3 regions of the Vibrio sp. R10-SG-ISO4 genome follow, and region 1 is predicted to be linked to each of the others. Evidence: predicted binding sites of a transcription regulator. Region 1 holds the regulator's gene; each other region holds the start of a gene.
What was found. The regulator MetJ, encoded in region 1, represses methionine synthesis genes. The targets are predictions, from matches to a motif close to TTAGACNTNTANANGTCTAA.

Region 1 (7,395 bases):
GCATTTGAGCGATCAGTGGCGCAGAGAGGCCCCCCTCTAAATAGAGCCCTTTGACGTCAATCACTTGATTGGTGGTGGGCACCGCACTGCCTGCTCGGCGAGACAAATGCAGATGATGATATTTGCCAGACAGCGCATTGTGCAGCGTTTCTAACGCGGGCGTTGCTGAACCAAGCACAATCGGGATCTGCTCTTTGTTGGCGCGCATGACCGCCACATCGCGCGCATGGTAGCGCAAGCTATCTTGCTGCTTGTAAGAGCTATCATGCTCTTCATCGACAATAATAATGCCCAGATCAGCAAAAGGCGTCAGCAATGCAGATCGCGTCCCAATCACAATGCCGGCCACTTTATCGCGCGCGCACAACCAGGCATTGAGGCGCTCGGTGTCATTCAATCCAGAATGTACTACCTCAATCGGCACGTTAAAACGCTTTCGAAAGCGATTAATGGTTTGCGGCGTCAGGCCGATTTCCGGCACCAGCACCAAAGCCTGCTGACCCCGTTCGAGGACTGGCTTAATCATGTTGAGGTACACCTCAGTTTTACCTGAACCGGTCACCCCTTCGAGCAAAAAGCAGCCAAAACCGCTGAAACTGTTGACCGTCGCGATGGCGATCGCTTGCTCTTCATTCAGCTTTGGTTTCTCAACATCGGCTTCAATGTCAGCGCCCCACTTAGCAAAATGAGGCTTGCGCTCAATCGACTCAATCCAACCTTTGTCTGTCAACGTGCGCAGCACGCTAGTGCTGACCTCTTCATCAATAAAACGTTGGTGTGACGTCGGTCCGTGTTGCAGCATCTGCATCACTTTGGCTTGCTTAACCGCTCGGCCAAACCCATGCATCAACTGATCGCGTCCGGTTGGCGTCAGTTGCCATTCCACCACGGCGGTAAAGTCGGCCGGTTTTCCCTTACGCAGGGCGCTGGGCATCGCATTGGCTAAGGTGTCGCCAAGTGGATATTGGTAAAAGTGGCTGCACCAGTGCAACAAGGTATATAACGAGTCGGGCCAAACAGGTTGACTGTCGAGCACCTGCTTAATCGGCTTGATTTTGTCCATCGGCAGCGATGACTGCTGCACCAAGGCCGTCACGATACCAACTAAGGTTTGACGGCCAAAAGGCACAGACACGCGCCCACCAATCACTGGAAAAAGGTGTCCAGGGATTTGATAGTCAAACTGTTTATCTAGTGGTACGGGTAACGCGACTCGGGCGATGGTGGGTCTCATTCAGTCTTTCACTGCAGGTCAATGACGCGTTTAGTCTAAGGGAAAAGGCAGAGTGAGAAAAGCCAGCGCATCTCAGTGTCTGTATGAGGAGACGCGGGTAACACCACTTCGCGATAACATCCATGCGTCTCCCTCTCCTGCAGCGGCTAAAAAAGTAGCGATTTCTACCCCAAATCGGTTGATCCTAGGCGTACTATTCATTACTATATCGCGCCTTAGAGATATGGCTGCTCTGGCAGCGGTGTCCTAAATCCATTTTACATTAACTACGTGTGGTGTCCGGCTCTGAATCGGATAGCGACACGGCCTATATTGAGGTTACCCCATGAAAGCTGGAATCCACCCAGAATACAAAGCAGTAGCAGCAACTTGTTCTTGTGGCAACACATTTGAGTTCAAATCTACTCTAGACAAAGAATCAATCCACCTAGACGTATGTGACAAATGTCACCCATTCTACACTGGTAAGCAACGTATCGTTGATACAGGCGGCCGTGTAGATCGCTTCAACAAGCGTTTCGGTGCTCTATCAAGCGGTAAGAAGTAATTCCTTCTCGCGGATAGGAAAAAGGACGCTGCGGCGTCCTTTTTTGTTGCCAGAGATTTTAGAGCAATTAACCTATTCACAGTAAAACCCGCAGTCATATCTCTTTCTATCTGGTCTAATCTCCAGTCATTTCCCACATATTACCCTACTCGCTCGCATTCTGACCTAGGCAGCTTGACTCAGTTCCTCTAAAATGATTAACCCCCTTTGTGCTGAATCATTTTAACGAGTACCTATTTCTATGCCTGATGACCACCGTCAAGACCTGACCCCTGAAGAACAATTTCGCCAAAAAGCGCTCGACTACCATGCCTTTCCAAAACCAGGCAAGATCTCTGTCGAGCTGACCACCCAAGCAGAAACCGCGCAAGATCTCGCACTCGCCTACAGCCCAGGCGTGGCCGAGCCGGTACGAGAGATCGCTCAAAACCCCGATAATGTCTATAAGTACACCGCAAAAGGCAATATGGTGGCAGTGATCTCCAACGGCACAGCGATTCTTGGCCTAGGTAATCTTGGCCCACTGGCATCAAAGCCCGTGATGGAAGGCAAAGCCCTGCTGTTTAAGCGCTTTGCAGGTTTGGACTCCATCGACATCGAAGTCAAACACCGCACCATCGATGAGTTTGTCGACACGGTCGCCAACATCGCGGATACCTTTGGCGGCATCAACTTAGAAGACATCAAAGCGCCAGACTGCTTTGAAATCGAAAAACAATTAATTGAGCGCTGTGATGTGCCAGTCTTCCATGATGACCAACACGGTACCGCCATTGTGACGGCTGCTGGCATGTTAAACGCCATTGAGCTGCAAGGTAAAAAACTGGAAGACGCCGTGATTGTCTGTCTGGGCGCCGGTGCGGCTGCCATCGCTTGTATGGAGCTGCTGATCAAGTGCGGCGCGATGCGCGAGAAAATTTACATGCTGGATCGCAAAGGTGTGATCCACACTCGACGTGATGATCTCAACGAATACAAACAACTGTTTGCCAACAACACCGACAAACGTACGCTGCAAGATGTCATCGAAGGCGCCGATCTGTTCCTTGGCGTTTCTGGTCCTAACCTGTTATCGCCAGATGATCTTAAATTGATGGCCGACAAACCCATCGTGTTTGCCTGCTCTAACCCAGATCCTGAGATCAAACCTGAGCTCGCTCATGATGTACGCAATGACCTCATTATGGGTACAGGTCGCAGTGACTACCCGAACCAAGTCAACAACGTACTTTGCTTCCCGTTTATTTTCCGTGGCGCACTGGATGTACGTGCTAGCGAGATCAACGATGAGATGAAGCTCGCTGCCGTAGCGGCGATCCGTCAACTGGCGAAGGAAGAGGTCCCTGCCAATGTTCTGACCGCCGCGGGTGTGGATTCACTCTCGTTTGGCCCAGACTACATTATTCCAAAACCGATGGACCCAAGACTACTCCCCCGCGTCGCCAAAGCGGTCGCGTTAGCCGCGGTAGAATCCGGGGTGGCACGCATTGAGCTGCCTGACCATTACATGGATATCGAGTAACCTTGACGCCCACTACCAGCCACGACCTTTGTCTCTGGCTGAGCAAAAACAACAAAGCCGCTGACGATGTCAGCGGCTTTTGCATTCAAATTCGGTGCAAAACAGGGCGAGCGTTAGTCGTCAAACGCCTCAAACTCAATCCCCATCTCCGTCATCAGCTTTTTCACTTCAGCGGGAATATCATCTGGACGGTCTTTACGCAAATCTTCATCCGTCGGTAATGGTTGACCTGTGTAAGCGTGCAAGAACGCTTCACACAACAACTCACTGTTGGTGGCATGACGCAGGTTGTTGATCTGGCGGCGCGTACGCTCGTCTGTTAATACCTTAAGGACTTTAAGTGGGATGGAGACCGTGATTTTTTTCACTTGCTCACTTTTCTTACCGTGTTCTGCGTATGGGCTAATGTATTCGCCATTCCAGTCTGCCATTGCGCACCTTTATATTTGCGTATGAGTGTTTAAACCACAATTTTAACGGTATTTATGGCTACAAGCAAAGACATATAGACGTCTAGAAGTGTTGACGTCTTAAAAAATGAGAAGTAAAGTGGTTGGCGATAGGAGTGGAATCGGCCCAAACTGTGAGTGTGTCGCAGCACTACACCACATTGGGTGCCGGATACACCTGATAAGCAACAGGTATATCGCATTCCCTAAAACAAGTCACTACTGTTCGCAAGGAAAACGCTATGAGCACGCGCAAACCCGCCACCATCGCGGTACGTACTGGTATCGAGTCAGACACCCAACATCACGCTGTCGTTCCCCCTATTTATCTCTCGACCAATTACGGATTTCCGGCGTTTGGTGAAGTGCCGAAATACGATTACACGCGTTCTGGCAACCCGAACCGTGGCCTGCTTGAAACGGCGCTGTATGAATTAGAAGGTGGAGAAGGCGCAGTGGTGACCAACTGTGGCACCTCAGCGCTCAACCTTTGGGTGTCTGCGTTTGTCGGGCCAGATGATTTGATTGTCGCGCCACACGATTGCTACGGTGGCACCTATCGACTCTTCAATACCCGTGCGCAAAAAGGCGACTTCAACGTGTTGTTCGTCGACCAATCCGATGACGCAGCCTTGACCGCCGCCATCAACCAGAAACCCAAGCTTATCCTGTTGGAAACGCCATCAAATCCTTTGGTGCGTGTGGTGGATATCGAGAAAGTCTGCCAGCAAGCGAAACAAGTCGGCGCACTGGTCGCGGTTGACAATACCTTCTTAACCCCGATTTTCCAGAAGCCACTCGAACTGGGTGCGGATTTCGTTATTCACTCAACCACCAAATACATCAACGGTCACTCCGATGTGATTGGCGGCGTGGTGATCACAAAAACCAAAGCGCACGCTGAAGAACTGGCTTGGTGGGGCAACTGCATTGGGGCCACCGGCACGCCGTTTGATAGCTACATGACGCTGCGCGGCATCCGCACGTTAGGCGCACGAATGAAGGTGCATGAACAAAGCTCGGCAAACATTCTCGACTTTCTGAAAACAGAGTCACTGGTCGGCCGCATCTATCACCCAAGCTTGCCGGATCACCCTGGCCATGACATCGCTAAGAAACAACAATCAGGCTTTGGTTCTATGCTCAGCTTCGAGTTCGCTGGCAGCTTTGAAGAACTGAAACAGTTTGTCGGTGAGCTGAAACTCTTCTCTCTTGCAGAATCGCTAGGCGGCGTAGAAAGCCTCATTTGTCACCCAGCGTCAATGACCCACCGTGCGATGGGAGAAGCGGCGCTGGCCGAGGCAGGTGTCTCTCAGCAACTGCTGCGTCTGTCTGTCGGTCTTGAAGATGCCGATGACCTGATTGACGATCTCAAGCAAGCCTTTAACTGTGTGAAGGAGTCCGCGTAATGACGACATCGCGTCAACTGCATAAATTTGGTGGTAGCAGCTTAGCGGATCCGGAGTGCTACCGCCGGGTAGTCACCATACTCAAAGAATACTCTGGCAGCGATGATCTGATCGTTGTCTCAGCGGCCGGTAAAACCACCAATCATTTGATTGAATTTACCGAAGCGCTCTATAAAGACGGCCGCCTTGCCCATGAAGCGTTGCAGTCGGTACGACAATTCCAAACAGGGCTTATCGAAGCCTTGATTGACAGTGACGACGAACAAGCGCACATGCTGGCGACGCTCAAAGACGAGTTCACCACCCTCGGCGAATTAAGCGCCCCGTTAAGCGAGGCGGAGCGAGCTGCGGTACTTGGCCACGGTGAAATGTGGTCCTCAAGACTGCTCGCCGCGCTATTGAATCAAGCGGGTTTACCAGCCATCGCGCAAGACTCTCGCACTTTCTTACGGGCAGAAACCGGCACGCAACCTGAAGTGGATCGTGGTCAGTCCTACCCACTACTGAAGGAAATTTTGGCGCAACACTCACAGCGTCGTCTGGTGTTTACCGGCTTTATGGCGCAAAACCAAGCAGGCCAAACCGTGCTGCTTGGCCGAAACGGATCCGATTACTCTGCCACCGTGATTGGCGCGCTCGCAGAGGTCAGTCGCGTCACGATTTGGAGTGACGTTGCTGGCGTATACAGCGCAGACCCTCGCCTTGTCAGTGATGCTTGTCTTCTGCCCCTATTGCGACTGGATGAAGCAAGTGAACTGGCACGCCTTGCCGCCCCCGTGCTGCATAGCCGTACCTTGCAGCCTGTCGCTCAAAGTACGATGGACTTACACTTGCGCTGCAGTTACGACCCTGAATCTGGCTCTAGCCGCATTGAGCGCGTCCTCGCCTCTGGGCGTGGTGCCAAGATCATCTCCTCACTCAATGACGTGTTGTTGATTCAGTTAAACTTCGCCTCTGGCCATGATTTCAATCGCATGGAAAAAGAAGTGCTAAGCAGTTTGAAACGCGCCCAACTTGAACCTTTGACTTATGAAGTCCAAGCGGATAAGCACTCATTACGCCTTGCTTATACCTCGGAAATTGCAGGGGGCGCTTTAGGCTTCTTACAAGATTCCGCCATCGCAGCAGAAATTAAACTCAAGGAGGGCTACGCCCTTGTCGCTGCCGTAGGCGCTGGTGTCACCAACAACGCCAACCACTGTTACGGCTTTTACCAGAAGCTCAAGTCATCGCCTGTCGAGTTCATCTCTGAATCTCGTTCCGGTCTCAGTTTGGTGGCTGTCTTACGCCGCACCGAAACCGAACCACTCGTTAAGGCGATTCACAACCAACTTTTCCAAGCACAAAAACGAGTCGGCATCGCCCTATGCGGCAAAGGCAACATTGGCTCCAGTTGGTTAACCCTGTTTGCAGAACAAAAAGCAGAGCTAGAAAAGCGTCGTGGAATGAGTTTTGAGCTCGTGGCAGTGATCGACAGTCAAACCTATTGGTTTAATGACCAAGGCATCGATCCTAGCGCGGTCAGTGAGCATTTCGATGAAGAGTCTATCCCATATCAGAAAGGCGAGTGGATTCAGCGCCTCGGTGCGATTCAGGGCTATGACGATGTGGTCGTACTCGACGTGACGGCGAGCAAAGAGTTAGCTGAGCGCTACCTCGATATCGCTGAGCAAGGCATGCATCTTATCTCTGCCAATAAGGTTGCCGGCTCAGCCTCAAGTGCTTACTACCACCAAGTGCAAGACGCGTTTGCCAAAATAAACCGCCATTGGCTCTACAATGCCACCGTCGGAGCAGGCTTGCCGATCAACCACACTGTGCGCGATTTGCGTGAGAGTGGCGATGTCATTTATGCGGTCTCAGGGATTTTCTCTGGCACCCTCTCTTGGTTGTTCCAACAATATGATGGCAGCGTACCGTTTGCCGAGTTGGTCGATTTAGCGTGGCAGCAAGGCTTAACCGAGCCAGACCCTAGGCAGGATCTCGATGGCTCTGACGTAATGCGCAAGCTGGTCATCTTAGCCAGAGAAGCCGGTCTCGAGATTGAGCCTGAATCGGTCAAAGTCGAGAGCTTAGTGCCCGATGAACTGGCCGAACTCTCACTGGATGATTTTCTCGATAACAGTCAGCAGCTCAGCGAACAGTTGGCAGAAAGGCTCGAGAAAGCGCAACGTGAAGACAAAGTGCTGCGCTACGTCGCGAGACTGGAAAAGAACGGTAAAGCTCGAGTAGGT
Region 2 (7,395 bases), on a different contig from region 1:
CTGCCAAACAGTGCGCAAAATGTTCTCGATAACTTTGAGCAGTTCCATGCGCTTGTGTCGGTAAGCCAAGCGTTTGCTGGGCTTAACGTAATGGAAGAGTTTCCAACGCTTAATCTGCCTAAAGAGATGACAGATGAGCAAAAAGAAGAGTACCGTGCGCAGCTTCTCGACCAAGTCCTGCACAACTGCGTAAAAGATATGGTTAAGCAAATTAAAAAAGCACGCCGCGACCCTATTCTTAAACGCGACTTTACGGATGTCTTTGCGAAGTAATGATCGCATCACAACCGTTTTGTTGAAAAAGCGCCGCAAGGCGCTTTTTTAATGGCTACCTGTCACCGTGAGCAAGCGCAATGTCTTTTTGAGTCACGCTCACGCCTTTGATCTGGGCGTAGACCGTCATCCCAGGTGTTAAATTCAACTCATCTTTGGCCCACTGAGTAATGGTCGCTTTGAGGGTTCGTCTTTCATCTAGGCGCAAATAGACGGTCACACTTTGCCGTTGCTCACCATGACGCACCTCTTCCAATTCCTCAATCGTGACCTTAAGGCTATTACGAATCGAGGTTTGCTTTGGCGGCTCTAGAGCTAAAGAGACATCATTGGCGCGAATTTGCAGCCGTACTAAGTCGTCTTCACGGACGTTGATTTTTTGAACCCAGAGCGAATGCGCAGGCGTTAAACTCACCTCAGTCAACGCATAGTCATGATTGTGGCGCAGGACACGAGCTTCGAACAGCGAGCTTTGCTCCGAAAACGAGTGCCACGGGCGCATGACGTCCGAAGACCAAACCGCCTCAATATTATCGCAAGCCACCACCCGACCGTCATCGATCACCACCAGTTGATTAGCCAGACGCAATACTTCATTCAAGCTGTGGGAAACATAAAGAATAGGCACGTCGATATCGGCAGCAAGTTGCTCAAGATATGGCATCACTTCGCGCTTTCTCGGCATGTCCAATGACGCAAGCGGCTCATCCATCAGGAGTATGTCTGGCTTGCGCAGCAATGCTCGTCCTATTGCGACGCGCTGCTTTTCTCCCCCAGACAACGCTTTAGGGTAACGACTCAACAGCGCACCGAGATCGAGCGTGTCCACCACCTTATCGAAATGTGCCTTATCATCCCCCTTCACGCCATACAGCAAGTTACCTTCAACGCGATAATGGGGAAACAAGCGGGCTTCTTGAAACACGTAACCCACATTGCGCTGATGCACCGGGACATTGATCTTATTTTGCGAGCAAAACAACACACGGTCATTGAGTTGAATCCGCCCTTCTAGGGGCGTATGAAGACCAGCGACAGAATGAATCAAACTGGTTTTGCCCGCCCCCGAACGGCCAAAGATGGCGGTAATGCCGCGATTGGGCAACTCAAGGTCGATATCAAACGTTTGATCACCGAGTCGGGTGCGGTACTGAACGTTCAGCGCGTGAGAATTCGTCATTGCCCTAGCCTTTTTTGACTAACTCGGCTTAACCAGCCAGAGATAAACAGAGAGAGTAACGCAATCGCAATTGAGATGAGACAAAGCCTCATTGCTGCATACTCTGCGCCCGGGGTCTCGATAAAGGTATACATCGCCAAAGGAATGGTTTGCGTTTCGCCAGGAATGTTGGAGACAAAACTGATGGTGGCACCAAATTCACCTAAGCTGCGCGCAAAGGCGAGCATAGTACCGGTAATAATACCTGGTAGGGTTAAAGGCAGTGTAATGGTGGTAAAGATTTTCAACGGGGAAGCGCCCAATGTGGCCGCTGCTTCTTCAAGGCGTGGGTCGATGGACTCTAGACTCAAACGAACCGCCCTGACCATCAATGGTAGAGAGACAATCATGCACGCAATTACCGCGCCTCTCCAACTGAAGGCGAAGACCAGCCCCCAATGCTCAAACAGATACTGGCCAAGCCAGCCTTGGCGACCAAGGGAAATCAGCAGCAAATAGCCAATCACAACAGGGGGTAACACCAGTGGTAGGTGGATAAGACTATCTAGCACACTACGTCCGAGAAACGACTTTCTAGCCAGCAACCACGCCAACAAGATACCGAGGGGGATCAGCCATAGCACCGCCACCCCCGCTATTTTCAAACTGAGCGATAAGGCTTGAATCTCGTAATCACTGAGCATCACTGACTAAAAATCCGTATTGTGTAAACAGGGCTCTTGAGTCACGCGTTTGCAAATAATCAAGAAATTCGTTCGCCGTGACATTGTCACTCACAACAGCAGCAGGATATTGAATCGGTTCGTGGCTACGCTCTGAAAGCGTGGCTACCACTGTCACCGTCTCTGATTGCATCGCATCGGTTTTGTAGACAATCCCTAATGGCGTTTCACCTCGCTCCACTAACGCTAGAGCAGCACGAACACTTTTACTCGGCGCGAGCGACATCTCTACGCTCTGCCAGACGCCAAGCCAAGTCAGCGCTTGTTTCGCATAGATACCAGCGGGAACCGTGTCGGTTTGCCCAACCGCGAGTCTTTGCCCGTTTAGCGCTTGTTGCCAAGATTGAACGTCCCCGACAGCCAAAGCGATCTGCTTCTTGGCAATGACGACGAGTTGGTTTGCCGCTATCTGTTTCACCTGGTGTGGTTCTACACTGCCGTTGTCGATCAAATATTGCACCCACTGATGGTTCGCTGAAATAAACACGTCTGCGGGAGCGCCATAGGCAATTTGCCGCGCTAGGGATGACGAGCCACCAAACACAGTGGTCACCGAAACATCACGCTGCTGCTCGAATTCATTCACGAGCTCTGAGACCACATTGGTCATCGACGCGGCAGCATAGACCGTGAGTTTGTCTTGCGCCTGAGCGTGAAAAGCAAGGCTTAACCACAAAGCGAAGAAAAGTGAAAATCGTTGTTTCATTGTTTGTTCTGTGTCTCTAGTTCTGGCCAGAGTAAATCCAGTTTCAAATGCTGCTCGATGGCATCAGCAATACGATCGATGGCTTCAAGTTGGCGCGCATTATGGTCTATCGCGCCGATATCCTCATCGGTTGCCCAACGCATAATCTGCGTCGTCGCCTCGGCCGAGTTAAAGATACCATGTAAATAGGTCCCAAAGACTTGATTACACTCACTCAACGCGCCATCCCTCTCACCCGAACTGAGCATAATGGGCGATACATCTGTGGTTTGAGTGCGACCAGCGTGAATCTCATAGCCTGATACGGGCACCGTGCTGCCATTTAATGAGAGTTGGCCATCCACATTCGTTAGCGTTTTGGAGTCGGTGATCACCGTTTGAGTCTGCAAGTACCCTAGCCCTGCTGTGCTGCCTGCGTCACTTTCTAACCCCAAAGGATCATCAATTTTCTGACCCAGCATTTGGTATCCACCACAAATGCCAATCACTTTGCCGCCTAAACGAAGATGACGCTGGATATCGCGATCCCATCCCTGACTGCGCAAGTAGGCAAGATCGCTGCGGACCGATTTTGAGCCCGGCAAAATAATGACGTCTGCTCCCGACAGCGACTCCCCCTTACCTACGTATCTAAGGTGAATGTCTGGGTTGCTTCTTAACGCATCAAAATCGGTGTGATTGCTGATCCGAGTAAACACTGGCACCGCAACCTGAATCTTCGCGCTCGAATTGAGCGATTGCTGAGTATTGATGGCATCTTCCGCCTCTAACTCAAACCCGTGCAGATACGGCAACACGCCGATAACAGGCTTGCCGGTTTTTTCTTCCAGCCAATCAAGGCCAGGTTCGAGCAGTGAAATATCACCACGAAAGCGATTAATAATAAATCCTTTGACTCGCTGCTGCTCGCTCTCTGATAGCAGGGCCAGAGTGCCGTACAAGTGAGCAAACACGCCGCCCCGGTCAATATCGGCGACAATCACGACGGGCACATCCGCCTCCTCAGCAAAGCCCATATTGGCGATATCATTCTCACGTAGATTGATTTCTGCGGGGCTACCAGCGCCTTCGATCATAATCGAATCATAGTGTTCGGTCAGTTGACTAAACGAGTCCATCACAAAAGGCAGCGCTAACTGTTTGTAGTTCTGGTAACCACACGCTTCCATATTACTCAGTGCTTTACCTTGCACGATCACCTGTGCGCCAATATCGGAATTGGGCTTAAGTAATACTGGATTCATATGAACACTAGGCTCGACACCGGAGGCTAAAGCTTGCACCGCTTGGGCGCGACCAATTTCACCACCATCAGAGGTTACGGCGCTGTTTAACGCCATATTCTGTGGTTTAAATGGGGCAACTCGCACACCACGGCGAGCCAACACTCGGCAAAGACCTGCCACGACGACGCTTTTTCCTGCGTCAGAGGTTGTACCCTGTACCATTAGGGCTTGAAGAGGCGTTTTCATATAAAGAAAAAACTACAATAAATCCATCCGTTATGTTGGCTGACGATACCACTCCCACCTTGCAATCGCTAATGTTTCGATAAAAAAAGCCCGAGGTGGTAATGCCTCGGGCTCTCAATCATTCTGCGAATTAGAACGCCGCCTCAATCGTGCTACCAAACTGCTTGGCTAGGAAGGCTTTAGTCTCTTGCGATTGGAAGATCTCAACAAACTGCTGATACTCAGGTTTAGTCTCTTCCCCTTTACGGGTCGCGATGACCATAACAGCGAGCGGGGCATCGGTCGATTCGAGATAAATACTCTGTTTCTGCGGATCAAGCCCTGATGACATCACATAGTTCATCGTGATTGCCGCAGCATCGACATCATCCAGAGTTCTGGGTAACTGCGCCGCATCGACCTCGATGAATTCGAACTGTTTAGGGTTGTCCACAACATCAGTGAGCATTGCCGCATATCCAACGCCCTCTTTCAGGGTGATCACTCCCGCATCAGCAAGCAATAATAGACCGCGACCACCATTAGTCGGATCGTTAGGTATCGCGATACGCGCTTTCTCTGGCAACGCATCTAAAGTGCGGTATTTATTTGAGTAAAGTCCCATACGCATGAGGATTGAACGGCCGATTGAGACAAGTTCTGTACCATGATTTTGATTAAAGCTGTCTAAAAATGGTTGATGTTGATAACTATTGATATCGATACTGCCATCATCAAGCGCCGCGTTTGGCGTGACATAATCCGAAAACTCGATCACTTGCACCTTTAACCCATGCTGCTCGGCTTGTTTTGCTACCGCCTCGACAACCTGGGCGTGTGGGCCAACCGTCGCTCCAACTTTAATCACTGACTCTTCTTTTTCGCCGCACCCGGTAAGTCCGACTACCGTGATGAATGCTAACAACGACACCTTACTGACTAACTTCATATTTCCCTCTCATTGTTAATAAAAGCCTTTTAGATGGCTAGAGCTCCACTGTAAGCTTTCTATATAAAAAATCAATCAATTCAATTCGTAGGCGACAAATCATTTTAAATCATCAATAATGACACCCACCTCAAATGGCTGGCTTAAAACTTGCTAATATTATTTTCATTAGGCAAAAACGCCAAGCCAATGTGGCGCTTAGACGGAAAATTGACAATGTCGGAGACTGTTTTGAAAAAAATCCTACTTACCAGCGCGCTGGCTCTTGCGGCGACATCAGCACAAGCGAATAACTTCAGCTACAACTACTTTGAAGTGCGTGTAGGCGCCAATCCCTCGACATTAGGCGGTGAGTTCACCACTCTATTCACGGAAAACTCCCATTTGATCATTCGCGCCGATTCTCAGTTTGATGGCGATTATGACGTTGCCGGTGGTATCGGTTTTAATGGACCAGTAACACAATTTGCGGATGTGTATGGTCAAATGCTACTTCACCAAACAAAATATGTAGCAGGTGACAGTGACACGCAGATTGAAATGAACATTGGCGGTCGTCTTTGGTTGACTGAACAAGTCGAAGCGACGATGCGATTAGGCCGTTTGGATGATTCCTCTGTCTTTCACGCCGGACTTCGTTTTCACTCTACTCAGCAGATGTCGCTATCAGCCGAGACAAGAAACAACGGACTCTATGGTCCACAATTGACGATGAGCGTTCGTTTTCAGTACTGATGATCGTGCTGCTCTGATGTGAAAAAAGCGCCGTCTTGGCGCTTTTTAGTTCCACGGTTTTAGTATCCCTGTTTTAGTAACCTTATCTTAGTTAAAACGGTTAGCGAACAATCAACTCACGTGGAATCAACTCAATACCCGGATGGTAACGTTTTGCCGATGCGTTAAGTGCCAACGCCAACGCGCTGTCTGAAATCATTTCAAATTGTTGGGGCAAAGAGTTCACTTTAAAGGGAAGGAAATCAAGCAGACGGTTATCACCAAAGGTCCCCAGTTTGATGCCTTTGACCAACTCTGGTTGCTCGAGAAATACGTCTAATACCCCTTCCAACAAAGTATACGAGGTGGTCACAATCGCATTGGGGAGCTCATTGTTGGCCAGCCAAGTACGCATCACCTTTTTCGCGTCAATACGGTTAAAGTGGTCACCATAGCCAATTACTACACTGCAACCTCGCTCTTCTGCCGCCGTCTTAAAACCCAACTCACGCTCTTTAGAGATATTGAGGTCTGGAAGTGCACCAATTAAGCCAATAGTTGTGACGGCGTCACTAATTACGGAGTGAGTGAGCTCATTCGCCGCGCCAAAGTCTTCACTGATCACGCATGAAAAAAACTCATCGTCCAAGGGACGGTCAATCGCGATAACCGGCGTGCCCTTATTTTGGATGTCGAGATAAAATTCATTGGCATCTGGCATCGCGCTCGCCACAAACAGCCCATCGACCTTACGACTGATCAACGCATTGACGACGTTTTTCTCGGTATCAGCGTCATCATCTGAACAAGCGATCAATATTTGATAGCCCGCTTTTCGAGAGCTTTGTTCGAGAAGTTTTGCAAGCTTGGCATAACTGGTGTTTTCTAAATCAGGGATCACCAACCCAAACGATCGACTTTGCCCTGCGCGCAGCGTACTGGCGGCAAGATCCGGGCGATAGTTATGCTCTTCCACCACCGCCATCACTTTACGTTGTGTCTTTTCACTGATCCGATATTTTTGTGCTTTGCCGTTAATCACATAGCTTGCGGTTGTCTTGGACACACCGGCCAATTTGGCTACTTCATCTAGTGTCATATCTCTACCTTAATCTGTGCGCACGATCATAATAATTCATCAAAGATCTATCGCTGAGTTGAATTATAAGCTGAAACGTTTCAGTATAAAAGCTGAAAGGATTCAGCAAAGAACAAAACAAGAGTAAGGTCACTATTTTCAACCAAGTTGAACAGTATTGAGGCGGGAACCTCATAGATATTACTCCATTCTTTGCTAAAACTTTTTTGTGGCGCGAATTTGCTGAATCGATTCACTAAAGTAGTTACTGGTCTCAAGCTATACTGACTGCCCAGTAAAAAGATGAAAGTAAATAGCGAGA
Region 3 (7,395 bases), on a different contig from region 1:
TCAAGCTCACCAAGCCCTGCAAGAAGTATCTGAAGCGCTCGAAAACGGCCGCTTCGTCCATGTCCGTCGCCAATTGCAGGACATGGAACCCGAAGATATCGCCCATCTCCTCGAAGCCTCACCTCGTAAAAGCCGTGAAGTCCTTTGGCAACTCACCGATCCAGAAGATTACGGTGAAATCCTCGACGAGCTCAACGAAGACGTCAAAGACGACTTGGTGTCCAAAATGGCACCAGAAAAGCTCGCCGAAGCCACCGAAGGGATGGACACCGACGATGTCGCTTACGTACTGCGAAGCCTACCGGATGATCTCTCTAGAGAAGTTCTGTCCCAAATGGATTCGACAGAGCGTCTGCGCATTGAAACCGCGCTCTCTTACCCAGAGGACTCAGCCGGTGGTCTAATGAATACCGATGTCATCACCATTCGTGGTGATGTCGATGTGGATGTCGTGCTGCGTTATCTGCGCATGAAAGGCGAGCTTCCAGAAGCGACGGATGCCTTGTATGTCATTGATGAAGAGAACCACCTTATTGGTGAACTGCCCATTACCACGCTGATTACGACTCAGCCCGACATCAAAGTCGCCGAAGTAATGGAAGATGCGGATGAAGCCATCGAAGTGACCATGAGCGACTCCGACGTCGCCAGCTTGTTTGAACGCCGTAATTGGGTCTCAGCGCCGGTTATCGATGAGAACAAACATCTGGTTGGGCGTATTACCATCGATGATGTGGTCGATGTCATCCGAGAAGATGCCGAGCACTCCATGATGAGTATGGCCGGTATGGACGACGACGAAGATACCTTTGCGCCCGTGGTCAAATCAGCCCGAAAACGCAGCATTTGGCTTGGGGCCAATGTGTTAGCGGCGCTTGCAGCGGCCTCGGTATCGAACATGTTTGAAGCCACACTCGAGCAGATGGCCGCTATTGCCGTCTTGATGACCATAGTGCCTTCGATGGGCGGCGTAGCAGGCAATCAGACGGTCGCGCTCGTCATCCGTGGCTTGGCATTGGGCCATATCGGTGACGCCAACAAACGTGAACTATTAATGAAAGAAGCCGCCATCGGTCTGCTTAACGGCATTTTGTGGGCATTGATCATCGGCGGGATCGTGATTGCTTGGAAAGGCGACTGGATGCTTGGAGGCATCATCTCTGCCGCCATGCTCACCAACCTGTTTGTTGCCGGTGTGGCTGGCGTAATGATTCCAGTGCTGCTGAAAAAAATGAACATCGACCCTGCATTGGCAGGCGGCATGGCGCTCACTACTGTCACCGACGTCATCGGTCTGTCGGTCTTTTTAGGCTTAGCGACGCTGTTTGTTTAACTCAGCCGCCAACAGATATTCAACAGATATTTCAAAAAGACAAAGCGCGACCCAAGGGCCGCGCTTTTTGTTTGTGACACTCAGCGCAAGTGCTAAGAGAGCAGGTTACCCATTGATGTTGGGACCAAGCCACTTCTCCGCTTCCAACATGTCCCAACCTTTGCGCTGTGCATAGCTCTCCACCTGATCTTGCTGGATTTGAGCAACGGCAAAGTAGCGCGAGTCAGGGTGAGAGAAGTACCAACCCGAGACAGAAGCGCCAGGGAACATCGCATAGCTCGACGTCAGCGTCATGCCTATGGTGTTTTCAACGTCCATGAGTTCCCAAATTGCGCCCTTCTCTGTGTGCTCAGGACACGCAGGATAGCCCGGTGCAGGACGAATGCCTTGGTATTTCTCGCGAATCAACTCCTCGTTGGATAAGTTCTCATCGGCCGCGTAGCCCCAGATCTCTTTGCGCACCCGCTCATGCAAGTACTCGGCGAACGCTTCGGCCAAACGGTCTGCCACCGCCTGAATCATAATGGCATTGTAATCATCCCCTTGCGCTTTGTATTCATCGGCCAACTCACGCTCATTGATGCCACCTGTCACCGCAAACGCGCCAATCCAATCCGCTTTACCGGATGATTTCGGTGCGATGTAATCCGACAAACAGTAGTTGTAACCTTTAGGTTTTTCCGTCTGTTGACGTAAGTTGTGCAACACTTTAGCCACCTCGGTACGCGACTCATCGGTGTACACTTCAATGTCATCGCCAACGCTGGCCGCTGGGAACAAAGCACACATGCCCCGGGCTTGCATCAAGCCCTCTTTTTCAACGCGATCCAACAGAGCGTTGGCATCTTCGAACAAGCGTTTCGCCTCTTCACCGACCTCTTCATGGTCAAAGATTGCTGGGTATTTACCGACCAAGGACCACGTCATAAAGAATGGCGTCCAATCGATGTATTGGCGCAGCGTTGCAATATCAAAATCATCAAGCACATGCACACCGGGTTTCAAAGGGACCGGCGGCGTGTAGCTTTGCCAATCAATTGCCACTTTATTGCTTTGCGCCTGCTCTAAGCTTACCGGCTTAGTGCGGGGTTTCTTACGGTTATGTTGATCGCGCACCACGTCGTAGTCCGCTTGCAGCTTTTCAACAAACGCTGGCTTTAACGTCTCAGACAACAGTGAGGAACAGACCCCGACCGCTCGTGAGGCATTATTCACATACACCACAGGTTGTGAGTAATTTTGCTCAATTTTCACTGCGGTATGCGCTTTCGATGTGGTCGCGCCACCAATCAAGAGTGGCAAATCGAAGTTGAGGCGCTCCATCTCTTTGGCAACATGCACCATTTCATCCAAGGATGGGGTGATCAGGCCAGACAAACCAATGATGTCTACCTTCTCTTCTTTTGCGACTTTTAGGATTTGCTCGCACGGCACCATCACACCTAAGTCGATAATTTCGTAGTTATTACACTGCAGCACCACACCAACGATGTTTTTACCTATGTCGTGAACATCGCCTTTTACGGTCGCCAGCAGAATCTTACCGTTGGTCGAGCCGGCTTGTTTCTCTGCATTAATGTACGGCTCTAGGTGAGCCACGGCTTGCTTCATCACACGCGCGGATTTCACCACTTGAGGAAGGAACATTTTCCCTTCACCAAACAGGTCTCCAACCACGTTCATGCCATCCATCAGTGGCCCTTCGATGACCTCAAGAGGCTTGCTCGCATTGATTCGCGCCTCTTCTGTATCGTCAACAATAAACTCGGTGATGCCTTTCACTAGCGCATGTTCCAAACGCTTTTCAACAGGCCATGTGCGCCATTCCAGTGCTGAGGCATCCTCTTCTTTGCCGACCCCTTTTTCGGCGTATTCGCCGGCAATATCCAATAAGCGCTCGGTGGCATCAGAGCGGCGGTTAAGCACCACATCCTCTACCGCTTCACGCAGCTTGTCTGGAACGTTGTCATAAATTTCTAACTGACCGGCGTTGACGATGCCCATGTCCATGCCGTTCTTGAAACAATGGTAGAGGAACACCGCATGAATTGCTTCGCGTACATAGTTATTACCGCGAAACGAGAACGACACGTTGGATACGCCACCTGAAATCATCGCATACGGCAGATCGCGTTTGATGTCTGCTACGGCTTCAATGAAATCGACGGCGTAGTTGTTGTGCTCTTCAATACCGGTGGCCACCGCGAAGATGTTCGGGTCAAAAATGATGTCTTCCGGTGGGAAGCCCACTTCGTTAACCAAAATACGATACGCGTTAGTACAGATCTGAAGTTTACGCTCACGCGTCTCCGCCTGACCCACTTCATCAAATGCCATCACAATCACAGCGGCGCCGTAGCGTCGGATCAGCTTGGCCTGCTCAATGAATTTCTCTTTGCCTTCTTTGAGCGAAATCGAGTTAACGATGCCTTTGCCTTGGATGCATTTCAGACCCGCTTCAATCACCTCCCACTTCGACGAGTCGACCATAATCGGCACACGGGAGATTTCAGGCTCAGAGGCGCACAAGTTAAGGAAGCGCACCATGCAGGCCTGCGCATCAAGCATGCCTTCGTCCATATTGATATCGATGATTTGTGCGCCGTTTTCCACTTGCTGACGTGCCACTTCCAGCGCTTCATCATACTGCTCTTCTTTAATAAGACGCTTGAATCGTGCCGAGCCCGTGACGTTAGTTCGCTCGCCGACGTTAATAAATAGCGTCTCTTTCTCAATAGTGAGCGGCTCTAACCCTGACAAACGGCACGCGACGGGGAGCTCTGGCAGTGCGCGCGGCGTCACGCCATCGACCACACGGGCCATTTCACGAATATGCTCTGGCGTGGTACCACAACAGCCCCCAATTAAGTTAAGAAAGCCGCTTTTCGCCCACTCCTCAACATGTTGCGCCATCTCTTGTGGCGACAAGTCATACTCACCAAACGCATTCGGCAAACCGGCGTTTGGGTGCGCCGAGACAAAAGACTCCGAAATACGCGAGAGTTCATCGACGTAGGGACGTAGTTCATCAGGGCCAAGTGCACAGTTCAAGCCAAACGATAACGGTCTAACGTGACGCAGTGAGTTGTAAAAAGCTTCGGTAGTCTGGCCAGAGAGCGTACGTCCAGAGGCATCAGTAATCGTCCCTGAAATCATCACAGGCAGGGTAATGCCGAGCTCTTCAAATACGCTGTCAACGGCAAACGCACACGCTTTGGCGTTGAGGGTGTCAAAAATGGTTTCGATAAGAATCAGATCGCTGCCGCCTTTGATTAGGGCACGCGTCGACTCAGAATACGCCTCGACCAACTGATCAAAGCTGACATTGCGATAACCTGGGTCGTTCACATCAGGAGAGATGGAACAGGTGCGGTTGGTTGGGCCCAATACGCCCGCGACATAGCGAGGTTTGTCCGGCGTTTTTGCCGTCCATTCATCGGCCGCCTCACGTGCAAGTTGGGCCGCTGCGAAGTTAATCTCTTCGCTTAAACTCTGCATGTCGTAGTCGGCCATCGCAATCGTGGTGGCATTAAAGGTATTGGTTTCGAGAATATCCGCACCGGCTTCTAAATAGGCGCTGTGGATCTCTTTGATCAATGTAGGCTGAGTCAACACCAACAGATCGTTGTTCCCTTTTAAATCACAATGCCAATCGGCGAAACGCGTACCACGATAATCTTGCTCTTCGAGCTTGTAACCTTGGATCATGGTGCCCATACCACCATCGATCAAAAGTATTCGTTGTTGCAATTGCGCTTCGATTTGCTGCCTTACATTACTTCCCACAGTACTGCCTCATTCCTTTCGTTATTTCCCCATCCTATCACAGATCAAAAAGGAGTCTAGACGTCTAAACGGTAAAAATACGTCTCACACCACGGGTAAAAATCATTTGCTATTTGAACAAGTCAGTAACAAAATTCTTGTTCATAATTTGTTACATACTGGAACGCTCATGTCAGTCTACTACACACTCTGCTTTTTATCGGCTGCGGCAATGCTGATTGCCTTTGTAAACAGCAAGATAGGTAAAATGCAGACCACCATCGCCATCACTGCGGGCTCTATGGTGCTGTCGTTACTCATTTTGGTTGCAGGCCAAAATGATTGGTTCCAACTGACAGACATTGCGTCAAAGACGGTCGCCAGCATCAACTTCGAAGATTTTTTGTTGAAGGGGATTCTCGGCTTTCTCCTCTTCGCTGGCGGATTGGGTATCAAACTGCCCAACCTTAAAGATCAAAAATGGGAGATCACTGTCTTAGCCTTGGGCGCCACGCTGTTTTCGACGTTCTTCATCGGATTTGGTCTTTATGCTTTTTGCCAATGGCTGCACATTCCGTTTGATCTGGTGTACTGCTTACTCTTCGGGGCACTGATCTCTCCGACGGACCCGATTGCCGTGTTAGCGATTGTCAAAAAGCTCGATGCCCCCAAACGTATCTCGACCCAAATTGAGGGAGAGTCCCTTTTTAATGACGGCTTTGGCTTGGTCATTTTCGTCACTCTTTACACTATCGCTTTTGGTCACGACACGCCGACACTAGGCAGCGTCGCCTTGCTGTTCGCACAAGAAGCGATAGGTGGCATTGTGTATGGCTTTGCCTTAGGGCTCTTGTTCCACTACCTGATCAGCGCGACCGACGATCACTCTATGGAGCTGCTGCTGACCATCGGCATTCCCACTGCAGGTTATGCCTTTGCCGAGATTTTGCATGTGTCGGGCCCGTTAGCAATGGTGGTATCAGGAATCATGATCGGTAACTGGACGCGCTTTATCGGCTTTTCAAAAGAGAGTGAAGATCACCTCGACCATTTCTGGGAGCTGATCGATGAATTCCTTAACGGGGTCTTGTTCCTTTTGATCGGTATGTCGATGTTGCTGTTTGAATTCCATCAAGAAGACTGGATCATGATGGCGGTCGCCGTTCCTTTGGTCTTGCTTTCGCGTTATCTGAGCGTGTTTTTCTCTTACGTAGGGTTTAAGCGCTATCGCACCTACAACCCTTGGTCCATCAAAATCCTTACCTGGGGCGGCCTAAGAGGTGGATTAGCGCTGGCCATGGCACTCTCCATTCCCTCTGGCATTTGGGTCATTCAAGATAAGCTGATTGACGTTAAAGAGATCATCCTGGTTATGACTTACTCTGTAGTGGTATTTTCCATCTTAGTGCAAGGCTCTACCATTACCCCAATGATAGAGAAAGCCAAACGGGCAGAACAGCAAGCCTAATCGATGCAGCATAGTGCATAAGTGCCAGCGAAATACGCTGGCATTTTTCTACCTGTATCGGATAAATGACATCCGATTGCAGCTATCGCCAAGCAAAATGTCTACTATGACTCTTCGATAGGCGCCCCCATCTTTGGCTACATTATGGAAATCCTCTCTTTAGACATTCGCACACTTAACTTCACGGTTATCGTCTTCTCCTTTATTTATTCTTCAGGCTTGTTCTTTTATCAAACCTCGCAGAAACAAGTTCTTGGACTAAACCGACTGGCCGCTGGCATCTTTATGATTGGCTTAGGGCCGATGTTTTTAGGTTTTCGAGGAACCGCGCCAGAGTGGCTGACCATAGTGCTCGCCAATACCCTCATCATGCTGGGTTTTCTTTTTACCGTGAAAGGCATCTGCTCGATTCGCGCCTATCACAGTAAAGGAGTGCGATGGCTAGAGGGGGCATTGCTGCTAGCAGGTCTACTGTTTGTTTTCTTTACCTATGTAACGCCATCCATCAATGCCCGTATTCTTATCTTAAGCGCCTACCTCAGCGCCTCCTGTTTTTTCGCGGCTTGGGCACTGCTTAAGGGCGAGAAGGACGATGCCAAATTTCCACTTCTCATGATGGTGATCCCATTTGTCAGCTATGGCAGTTTTATGGTATTTCGCATCATCTATACCGCGCTCGGACCTACGATTAGCAGTTATATGAGTTCTGGACTGATTCATGCCCTGACCTACCTATTCTGCATCATATTAATGGTTGCCATTAGCCTGAGCATGTTATGGCTCATCAATGCGAGATTGCTCGACTCCATCCATCAGTTGTCACAAAAGG

Region 2: AC6R03_RS11655 (MetQ/NlpA family ABC transporter substrate-binding protein) is a predicted target of MetJ. The motif match lies at 5,311-5,330, and genes of this name have one in related genera.
Region 3: metH (methionine synthase) is a predicted target of MetJ. The motif match lies at 5,168-5,187, and genes of this name have one in related genera.

What each region holds. Positions count from the first base shown of each region.
Region 1 covers NZ_JCBDHJ010000001.1:197,582-204,976, forward strand. Annotated here, with positions in the region: gene priA (primosomal protein N') at 1-1,234, opposite strand, end outside; gene rpmE (50S ribosomal protein L31) at 1,560-1,781, shown strand; gene AC6R03_RS00930 (malic enzyme-like NAD(P)-binding protein) at 2,023-3,303, shown strand; gene metJ (met regulon transcriptional regulator MetJ) at 3,417-3,734, opposite strand; gene AC6R03_RS00940 (O-succinylhomoserine (thiol)-lyase) at 3,995-5,161, shown strand; gene AC6R03_RS00945 (bifunctional aspartate kinase/homoserine dehydrogenase II) at 5,161-7,395, shown strand, end outside.
Region 2 covers NZ_JCBDHJ010000017.1:218,711-226,105, reverse strand. Annotated here, with positions in the region: gene AC6R03_RS11680 (DUF3069 domain-containing protein) at 1-273, shown strand, start outside; gene modC (molybdenum ABC transporter ATP-binding protein ModC) at 329-1,453, opposite strand; gene modB (molybdate ABC transporter permease subunit) at 1,450-2,139, opposite strand; gene modA (molybdate ABC transporter substrate-binding protein) at 2,126-2,881, opposite strand; gene AC6R03_RS11660 (cobyric acid synthase) at 2,878-4,353, opposite strand; gene AC6R03_RS11655 (MetQ/NlpA family ABC transporter substrate-binding protein) at 4,484-5,281, opposite strand; gene AC6R03_RS11650 (hypothetical protein) at 5,498-6,016, shown strand; gene cra (catabolite repressor/activator) at 6,117-7,094, opposite strand.
Region 3 covers NZ_JCBDHJ010000003.1:4,276-11,670, reverse strand. Annotated here, with positions in the region: gene mgtE (magnesium transporter) at 1-1,333, shown strand, start outside; gene metH (methionine synthase) at 1,439-5,119, opposite strand; gene AC6R03_RS02610 (cation:proton antiporter) at 5,289-6,566, shown strand; gene AC6R03_RS02605 (GGDEF domain-containing protein) at 6,711-7,395, shown strand, end outside.